DNA from 3 places in the Pleomorphomonas sp. T1.2MG-36 genome. Region 2 is predicted to be linked to each of the others. Evidence: riboswitches for the same ligand, from Rfam matches in the RefSeq annotation. Region 2 holds a riboswitch; each other region holds the start of a gene.
The links. Region 2 has a riboswitch for thiamine pyrophosphate ahead of QQZ18_RS01760 (NIPSNAP family protein). Riboswitches for the same ligand answer to the same signal wherever they lie in the genome.
Positions count from the first base shown of each region.

Region 1: linked by a shared signal. The riboswitch ahead of thiM (hydroxyethylthiazole kinase) and the one ahead of QQZ18_RS01760 (NIPSNAP family protein) in region 2 are both predicted to bind thiamine pyrophosphate.
Region 3: linked by a shared signal. The riboswitch ahead of QQZ18_RS22830 (ABC transporter permease) and the one ahead of QQZ18_RS01760 (NIPSNAP family protein) in region 2 are both predicted to bind thiamine pyrophosphate.

Region 1 covers NZ_CATNLY010000012.1:718,991-722,176, reverse strand. Annotated here, with positions in the region: gene QQZ18_RS10270 (monovalent cation:proton antiporter-2 (CPA2) family protein) at 1-1,170, shown strand, start outside; gene thiM (hydroxyethylthiazole kinase) at 1,173-1,979, opposite strand; TPP riboswitch at 2,039-2,142, opposite strand; gene QQZ18_RS10260 (phosphotransferase family protein) at 2,228-2,971, opposite strand; gene QQZ18_RS10255 (amidase family protein) at 3,058-3,186, opposite strand, start outside.
Region 2 covers NZ_CATNLY010000001.1:363,579-366,764, forward strand. Annotated here, with positions in the region: gene QQZ18_RS01750 (asparaginase) at 1-10, opposite strand, end outside; gene QQZ18_RS01755 (aminotransferase) at 16-1,182, opposite strand; TPP riboswitch at 1,338-1,440, shown strand; gene QQZ18_RS01760 (NIPSNAP family protein) at 1,489-1,821, shown strand; gene QQZ18_RS01765 (TRAP transporter large permease) at 1,818-3,186, shown strand, end outside.
Region 3 covers NZ_CATNLY010000053.1:28,508-31,693, forward strand. Annotated here, with positions in the region: gene QQZ18_RS22815 (methyl-accepting chemotaxis protein) at 1-36, shown strand, start outside; gene QQZ18_RS22820 (BLUF domain-containing protein) at 350-919, shown strand; tRNA gene QQZ18_RS22825 (tRNA-Glu) at 1,054-1,129, opposite strand; TPP riboswitch at 1,386-1,500, shown strand; gene QQZ18_RS22830 (ABC transporter permease) at 1,592-2,365, shown strand; gene QQZ18_RS22835 (ABC transporter substrate-binding protein) at 2,384-3,186, shown strand, end outside.

The DNA of each region.
Region 1 (3,186 bases), on a different contig from region 2:
CTGATCGATCCCTTCTTCGGCCTGCTTGCCCGCGCCCGCGCTCGCGAGGTGCTGACGGCCGGCGCACTGCTGGTCGTCCTCGGCGCGGCGCTGCTGATGGAGGCGGTGGGGCTCTCGATGGCGATGGGCACATTTCTCGCCGGCGTCATGCTGTCGGGGTCGAGCTATAGGCATCAGGTGGAAGCCGACGTGGAGCCGTTCAAAGGCCTCCTGATGGGGCTGTTCTTTCTGGCCGTCGGCATGTCGCTCGATATCCGGGTCGTGGTCGAACGCTGGCCGCTGCTGATCGGCCTGCTCTTCGCCTTCGCGCTGGTGAAGGCGGTCGGCATCTATGCCGTGGCGCGTCTCTTCGGCTCCGGCCATCGGCCGGCCTTCGGGCGCGCCTTGATGTTTGCCCAAGGCGGCGAGTTCGCCTTCGTCCTGTACACGGCGGCGGCGGGCGGTGGCGTCATTCCCACCGGCGACGCGGCGCTGTTCTCGACGGTGATCATCCTCTCCATGGCCTTGACGCCGTTGGTGCTCGTCGTCGCTGGCCACTTCCGTCGGGAGGAGGAAAAGTCGCTCGATGGTGTCGAGGAGGCGCGCGACCTGCGCGGCCGCGTTCTCCTGATCGGCTTCGGCCGCTTCGGCCAGATCGCCGCACAGTTGCTGCTGTCGCGCGGCGTCGACGTCTCGATGATCGAGAACGATCCCGACCGCATTCGCGAGGCGGGACGGTTCGGCTTCCGCATTTTCTACGGCGACGGTACCCGGCTGGATACGCTCCAACATTCCGGCGCCGCCGAGGCCGAGGTCATCATGGTCTGCGTCGACGATCGCAAGGCAGCCAACCGCATCGTCGAGCTCGTCAAGGCGCACTTCCCCTTGGCGCGCCTGCTCGTGCGCTCCTACGACCGCGTCCACTCGATCGAGCTCATCCGTGCCGGCGTAGACATCGAGGTGCGCGAGACCTTCGACGCGGCCCTGCACATGGGGGCCGAGGGCCTGAAGGCGCTCGGCTGCAGCGAGGAACGCACGACCGAAGCGCTTACCACCATCCGCCGTCTCGATGCCGAGCGTCTGGTGGCGCAGGTGCAAGGTGGCGTCATGGCCGGCCGCGAGAATCTGACCACGCGGCCGGTTCCCGAACCTCTGACGCCGCCCAGGAAACTGGCGGCAGACGAGGCCTGACGTCAGGCGACGCGTATCGCCGCGTTGACTTCGAGCCCCGCGAGATCGAGCGCGTAGAGCGCGTCGCACAGTTCCTGCGGCAGGAAGCCCGGTCCCTTGACGCGCTTGCCGGCGATGGCGCCAGCCGCCGCGTAGACGGCAAGCGCCGCCACCGTGCCCTCGAACGCCGGAGCGATGGCGACGAAGGCTCCGACGAGACCGGTCAGCGAGCAGCCGAGGGCGGTGGACAGCGGCATCAGCTCGTGGCCGCCCTCGATGGCAACGGTTCGCGCGCCATCGGTGACATAGTCGATCTCGCCGGTGACGGCGACCACCGCGCCGCTGGAGCGGGCGAGTGCGACGGCACTGTCGAGAGCGGCATTGGAGCTCGCCGAGCTGTCGACCCCTTTCGAGGCGAGGCCGGCAACGCCCGAAAGCGCCATGATCTCCGAGGCATTGCCGCGGATCACCGTCGGCCCCATCGCGACGAGATCGGCGGCGGCGGTGTTGCGAAGACGCGTCGCGCCGACGGCGACGGGATCGAACACGACGGGTTTGCCGGCGGCCTTGTACACGGCCGCCGCCAGCTTCATGCCGGCGATCCAGTCGGACGAAAGCGTGCCGATGTTCAGCGTCAGCGCGCGAGCGATGCGGCCGAAGTCCTCCACCTCGTCCATGGAATGCACCATGGCCGGCGAAGCGCCGGCGGCAAGCAGTACGTTGGCAGCGATGTTCATCGCCACGAAGTTGGTGATGTTGTGCACGAGCGGCCGTTCGGCGCGCACCTTCTCATGAAGGGTGTGAACGTCGGCAAGCGTCAGGGTGGTCATCGCGTGCTCCTTGCGCGAAGATCGCCCGCGGACAAGAAGACGTGTGGCTGCCGGACAGGCCGTGCCGCTCGCTCAATCCCTCCGCCGGCATGATCCGGATCAGGTTCGTGGGGTTGGATCGCTCCTCTCAGTCCGGCCAAGCCGGACACCCCCTTGAGACAGTGGGAGCATAGGCGGGGCGGGAAAGCGGCGCAAGTGGCGGAGGTGGAGCGCGGCCAATCATGGCGGGTCCCCATCCCCGCCCACCATCAAGCTTTGCGGGGTGCGCCAGCGAGCCGCAACAAATCGTCGGTTTGGGCCGGAATCCGCTCCGCCAGACGAGCGGCGGCAACCGGCGCCAGCCAGGCCATGATGTCGGCGGCCGTCGTTTCGCCCAGTCTGGCATAGGCGTCAACGTACTCGGCCGCTGCCATCGGGTCGGCATGGTGGATCAGAACATAGCTTCTGCAGACATCGGCGGCCGGCGTGCCGCTGCACGCATCCAGCCAGTCTAGGACCATGATGTCGTCGGCGGAGCCTTGAATGTTCCAGGGGTGAAAGTCGCCATGACATAGGCAGTCGCCATCCGGCAGTGCGTCGAGTTGGCGAAGGAGGCGGTCCTGCGAGCTACGATCAAGCTCTTCGGCACGCTGGATATTGGCCGATAGCCGCGCTTTCAGGGATGGCAAACCGCTTCCTGGCTGACGGTGCACGAGAAGGTGCAGCCGTGCCAGCTCTTCGATATGGAGTCTCCGGTCGCCCGACATCATCCGATCCGCGAAGCTCGGTCCACGCGCACGGTCCATCACCAGACCCCAGCGGCCGCCATACTCACCGACGGCGTGGATCCTGGGCGTTGGCAGGGCGAGCTGTTCGAGGATGGACAGATTGGACGCTTCCCGGAATGCGGCGGCTTTCTGGGACTCGCTCCGATAGAGCTTGAGCGCGAAGTCTCCGTACTCGAACACCTCGGCTTCCTTGCCTGAGCCGAGCCGGCGAGCAATCTCGCACATTCGGAAATCCTGTCGATAGCCGTCGAACTCCCCCCATCCTACAGGGAAAAGAGGGAGTGACCGGCGCTTTTCCCTGACCGGCTTTTCTAGCCTGCGACGCCAAGGAGTTGGCGCACCGACGCCAGCAGGAACTCGTCCTGATAGTGCCCGGCGGCGAAGGACAGTCCGACCGGGCAGTCGTTGACCGTCAGCAGCGGGGCGGAGATCTCCGGCAG
Region 2 (3,186 bases):
GATTTTCCATCGAACTCATCGTCCCTGTTTGTCGATCCAGGCGGAGAGACGGGCAATGGCCTCGTCGAGCACCTCGTCGCGCTTGGAAAAGCAGAAGCGTATGAACCGCTTTGGCGGTTCCGAAGCATAGAAGGCGGAAACCGGCACGGCGGCGACGCCGGCCTCTCGCGTCATTCTGAGGCAGGCTTCGGCGTCGTCGTCAATGCCGAGCGGTCCGGTGTCGGTCACCACGAAATACGTGCCGGCCGAAGCCAGCACGGAAAACCCGAGCGTCGCAAGCCCCTTCGAGAGACGGTCGCGCTTGGCTTGCAAGCCGGCGGCGAAGCCATCGAAATAGTCGTCCCCAAATGACAGCCCGTGCGCCACGGCCGTCTGGAGAGCGGGAGGCGTCGTAAAGGTGACGAACTGGTGCGCCTTGGCGATCGGCTCCATCAGCGCCGGCGAGGCGGTGACGTAGCCCACCTTCCAACCGGTCAGCGAAAAGGTCTTGCCGGCCGACCCGATGCGGACGACGCGATCGCGCATGCCGGGAATCTGCATCGGCGAGATGTGCCGTTTGCCATCGAATACGAGGTGTTCATAGACCTCGTCCGAGATCACCACCGCGTCGTGCTTCAGGCAGAGGCCGGCAATCAGGTCCAGCTCCTCACGCGAGAACACCTTGCCCGCCGGATTCATCGGCGTGTTGATCAGGATCGCCTTGGTGCGGTCCGAGAAGGCGGCCGCAAGTGCTTGCGGGTCGACCTCCCAGTTGGGCGGAGCGATGCGAACCGTCTTGGCGATGCCGCCGGCCTGCCGGACGATGGGCAGATAGCTGTCGTAGAGCGGCTCGATCAGCACCACCTCGTCGCCGGGACGGACGAGACCGAGAATCGCATCGGCGAGCGCCTCGGTGGCGCCGGACGTCACCATCACCTCTGTCTGCCAATCGACATCGAGACCGTAGAAGCGTCGGTTGATCGCCGCGACCGCCTGTCGCAGCGCCGGCAGTCCCATCATCGGCGGGTATTGGTTGGGACCGGCAAGGAAAGCCTCGGCGGCGACGCGGCGCACCTCCTCCGGACCGTCGACGTCGGGAAAGCCCTGGCCGAGATTGATGGCGCCTGTGTCACGGGCAAGGCCGGACATGACTTCGAAGATGGTGGTGGGAAGGCCGGTGAAGATGGGATTGGTCGGTTTCATTGTCGATCGATCGTTGCAAAACCCGCCGACCCTAGTGGACCGCCAGCGCCCCCACAAGCCGTTTGCGGCCGCGACGTCCTCCCCGCGCGCATAGCTCGATGTCACGGATCGAGGCCATCGCCTCTGGCGCGATGGGGATCATCCAGCTAAGCTCGTCACATCTCACGGGGTGCCCCATTCGGGGCTGAGAGGAGTTTCTCCAACCCGACGAACCTGATCCGGGTCATGCCGGCGGAGGGATAGAGCCATGCAGACAGTCGCCTGACGCGTTCCGCCGCCCGCAATTCCAACGACGGCCGAACGACCATGATTCTCGACGAACGCACCTACACCATCGCGCCGGCGCATGTCGGCACCTATCTCGACCTCTATGTCCGCGAGGGCATGGCGATCCAGACCGGCCACCTCGGCAAGCTGATCGGCTGGTTCACCCAGGACATCGGCACGGTCAACGACGTCGTCCACATCTGGCAGTACGACGACCTCGCCGATCGCGAGCGCCGCCGCGCCGCCATGGAGGCCGACCCCGCCTGGCAGGCCTTCCGCGCCAAGGCGGCCCCCTACGTGCAGACGATGAAGAGCCGCATTCTCAAACCGACGTGGTTTTCGCCGCTTGGCGGCGCCGGACTGCGACCATGACGACCATCGCCGCGCAACTTCACCAGGCGATCGACCGCCTGCTCGCAGGTCTGCTTTCAGTCATTCTTGCGGTCCTGCTGGTGCTGGTGTTCGGCGCCACGCTGCTGCGCTACGTCTTCTCGACCGGCTTTGTCGCCACGGAGGATCTCGGCATTCTCCTGCACACGGCGCTGGTCTTTCTCGGGCTGCCACTCTGTGCCAGCGGATCGCTCGCCATGCGCATCGATGTGGTGACGCGCCACCTCGGTCCCACGGGACGGAATTTGGCCGATGGCGCCTCCGACGCCGTCACGCTCGCCGCGAGCCTCGTCCTGATGCACGGTGCCGGCAAGGTGGCAGTGCTGATCGGCGGCACCTCCCCCACGCTAGGCATAGCCGAGAGCTGGCGATTCTGGCCGGTGGCGATCGGCGGCGCACTGGCAGCGGCACACCTGATTCTCGGCTCCCTATCCCAGGGGCGGACATGGTTGTTCATCCTTGCCGTTGTCGCCGGTGGAACGAGCCTCGCAGCCCTACCGCACCTGCCCCCGTTCATACCGGTCGCCCTGCCCAGCCTCGTCGCTTGCGCCGCCGCCTGTGCCGCTCTCCTCGTCGGCGCGCCCTTCGTACACTCGCTGATCGTCGGACTCGCCTTCGCCGTGCCCTTCGGCGCCCGTCTGCCCGAGGCGGCTATCGTGCAGCAGACCGTGTCGGGCTTGGGCAAGTTCCTGTTGCTCGCCATCCCCTTCTTCCTCCTCGCCGGCATGCTGATGAGCGTCGGAGGCTTGGCCCACCGCCTCGTCCGGTTCGCATCGACGCTGGTCGGACACCGGCGCGGCGGCATGGCCCAGGCAACGCTCGTCACCAATCTGATGTTCTCGGGCGTCTCCGGCTCGTCGATCGCCGACGCCGCCTTCGGCGCCAAAGTCCTGGCGCCGGCTCTCGTCGCCGATGGCGTCAAGCCCGAGAAAGCGGCGGCAATTGTCGCCGCCACGGCCGTCTTGCCCAACATCATCCCGCCATCGATCGCCTTCCTGCTGCTTGCCTCGGCCACCAACCTGTCGGTCGGGGCGCTGTTCGAAGGCGGTCTGGTGGCCGGGCTGATCCTGGCTGCGGCCATGGCGGCGATGCTGCACGTCTCGGCCGATACCTCGCCCCGCCCCGCCGCCGACCGGCATGAACGTGTCGCCGCTTTCCTCGCGGCCGTTCCCGTGTTCGGATTGGCACTGGTCGTCTTCTTCGGCATCCGCCTCGGGATCGCCACGCCCACCGAGGCTGCCGCCGTCGCCTGCGCCTATGCGCTGGTCGCAGCCTTGAGCGGGCCGAATGGCGGCAAAGCCACGTTCCGGGCCTTCCTGCAAGCGGGACGCGAGACGGCGGCGATCG
Region 3 (3,186 bases), on a different contig from region 2:
GTGGAGCGGTTCCTGAGGGATGTCGCGGCGGCGTGAGGGCTAAAGTCTCATAAATGAGGGGCTGTCATTCCTCGGGAGGCAGCCCGCTCTGTGCTCACGGTTGTCCAATCGCCTGCGGGCTCCGTGGAAATCGACCAAGCTTCGGCAATCAGCCGTAAGTGTAGCAGCACTACATTATTTCCATCCTGAGGCACCCATCAGCAGTTTTCACAGGCAACTTAAGCACCGTTTACCAAAAAAAGGAGACAGTCCTCTCGATTCAGCAACACGATCGTTTCGTTAATTATTGTGACGCCAAACACCATCTAAATTTTAAAGCGACCAGAGAAATATACTGGAGCTTTATAGCATGCTATCTCGCCTCGTATTGTACGGCCGTACCAATATGAAAGTCGGCGAGTCCGCCGGAGCGATCAAAAGCATTCTAGCGGCTGCAAGTGACTACAGCCCTGCCTCCGGACTGACCGGTGGCCTCGTCTTCAACGAAAAATACATGATGGAGGCTGTAGAGGGCGCTCGAGATCAGGTCTCGAAAAGGATACACTCGCTTTTTGAAGATAAACGGTTTGAAGAGATAACAGTTATTGCATTGAGCGCAATTGATAAACGTATTTTCGAAGGCTGGGCTGTCGGGTACGCAGGACGGACGATCGATGCCGAGCGGCTTTACCTAAAATACTGCCCAACGGTAGATATCAACCCGGCAAACATGTCCGCAGTTGGGGTTCTCGACTTCATCAGAGACTTCTGCGCTCTCGACACACTATACGTACAGCGCACTGGCCTTGCTGAACAGCGAATGTCTATTCCGCAGGCACCACAGCAACGGCCATCTTCTCCCAGGCAGGACTCCGGGATTGAGACCATCAAGATCGGGACCAATAGGCCGCTTTCTAACAAGCCAGCTGGGAACGCGTGAAGGCGCCACAAAGCGATATGCAAATAAGGTGTATCACCTTGGGCTCATCAACCAACGCGCCGTACAATGACATCGGCCACCCGTGACGGTCATCATGGCCGAACGGACTGCAATGAGCTGAGCTATTGTTTTTTTGGCACTCCCAACCGGAATCGAACCGGTGTTTTCGCCGTGAGAGGGCGACGTCCTGGACCGCTAGACGATGGGAGCGCGGTACGCTCTGAAAGCGTGGGGCGGATATAGCGAAGCCCCTTGGAGAGCGCAAGGGGGAATTTCATTTTCCGGCTCGGCTTTTACGGAGCCCTGGGGGCAGCCGCGCGCCATTGGCGGAAAGCCGCCCTCGCACCCGGGTGGGGCCATGTCGCCTGTCCGTCTCCTACCCCGCGGGGACCCCTCTCCGATCCCGCCGTCGCGACCCGTCCGTCCCTACGCTCTGGACATCGGCGTCCCGGGCGGTCATAACTGTCGCCGTTCCGAGGGGTGTCCTCCATCCGGGAGGGCTGAGATGATCCGCAAGGCGGATCGAACCCTTCGAACCTGATCCGGGTCATACCGGCGAAGGGACGGAACCTCATGGCCTAAGCCGCGTCGCACGCGGCACATCCAGCCATGTCTCCCCCAACGCCGCTGGCCTATTCGCCCGTCCGGGCGCGGTGTGCGATGGGGATGAAGATGCAGCCGAAGACGATGCTTGCCGCCGGTCGCGGCGTCGCCATCCAGGCGCTGGTGTCGTTCGGCGCCGTGCTGGTCTTGTGGCAGGTGGCGGCGACGGGCCTCGCCCTCCCCGCCTTCCTCCTGCCCTCGCCGGGCGACGTGGTCGCCGCCTATGGCGCCTATGGCTCGCGCCTTCTGACGGAAGCCGGCATCACGCTGATCGAAACCCTGCTCGGCCTTGCCGCCGGCATCGCCTTCGGCCTTCTGGCCGGGCTCGCCGTTTCCGCTTCACCGCTCGCCAACCGGCTGCTGTCGCCGCTCCTGGTCGTCAGCCAGGCGTTGCCGGTGTTCGCGCTGGCGCCACTCCTGGTGCTGTGGTTCGGCTTCGGCCTCGCCTCCAAGGTGGTGATGACGACGTTGGTGATCTTCTTCCCCGTCGCCTCGTCCTTCGCCGATGGCCTTCGCCGCACGCCGCCGCACTTCCTTGACCTCGCCCGCCTCAACGGCGCCGGCGCCTTCCGCACGCTGCGGCTGATCCGCGTGCCGGCCGCCCTGCCGGCGCTGGTCACCGGCATCCGCGTCGCCGCCGTCTACGCGCCGATCGGCGCGGTGATCGGCGAATGGGTTGGCGCCTCGCGCGGCCTCGGCCTGCTGATGGTGCAGGCCAATGCCCGCATGCAGACGCCGCTCCTGTTCGCCGCCCTCGGCGTGCTCGCCGCCGCCACGCTGCTTCTGAAGATCGCCGTCGACCGGCTGACGCTTCGCCTCATCCCCTGGATCGAAAAAGACTGACCTTCGAAAGGACCCGTCATGCGCCTTCTTCCCGCCCTCGCCGCCGCCCTGATGTTCGCCGCCACCCCGGCGTCGGCCGCCGAAAAGCTGTCGGTGATGCTCGAATGGTTCGTCAATCCCGATCATGCGCCGTTGGTGATCGCCAAGGAAAAGGGCATGTTCTCCGCCCACGGCCTCGATGTCGACCTCGTCGCGCCGGCCGACCCGTCGTCACCGCCGCGCCTCGTCGCCGCCGGTCAGGCCGACGTGGCGCTGCACTACCAACCGAGCCTCGACCTCGACGTCGATGCCGGCCTGCCGCTGGTGCGCTTCGGCACGCTGATCGAGACGCCGCTCAACACGCTGATCGTCCTGAAGGACGGCCCGGTGAAGTCGCTGGCCGATCTCAAGGGCCGCAAGATCGGCTATTCGGTGTCCGGCTTCGAGGATGCCATGCTCGGCCAGTTCCTGAAGACCGCCGGTCTCGGCGTCGGCGACGTCGAGCTGATCAATGTCAACTTCGCGCTGTCGGCATCGCTGCTCGCCGGCCAGGTCGACGCAGTGGTCGGCGGTTATCGCAACTTCGAGCTCAACCAGATGAAGATCGAAGGGCACGAGGGCCTCGCCTTCTATCCGGAAGAGAACGGCATGCCGGCTTACGACGAGCTGATCTACGTGACGCGCAAGGATCTCGTCGGCGACAAGCGGCTGCCGGAGTTCCTCGCCGCCGTCGAGGAGGCGACCATCTACCTCACCAACCACCCGGACGACGCCTGGGCGATGTTCATCAAGGCCTACCCCGACCTCGATGACGAGCTCAACCGCCGCGCCTGGGCCGACAC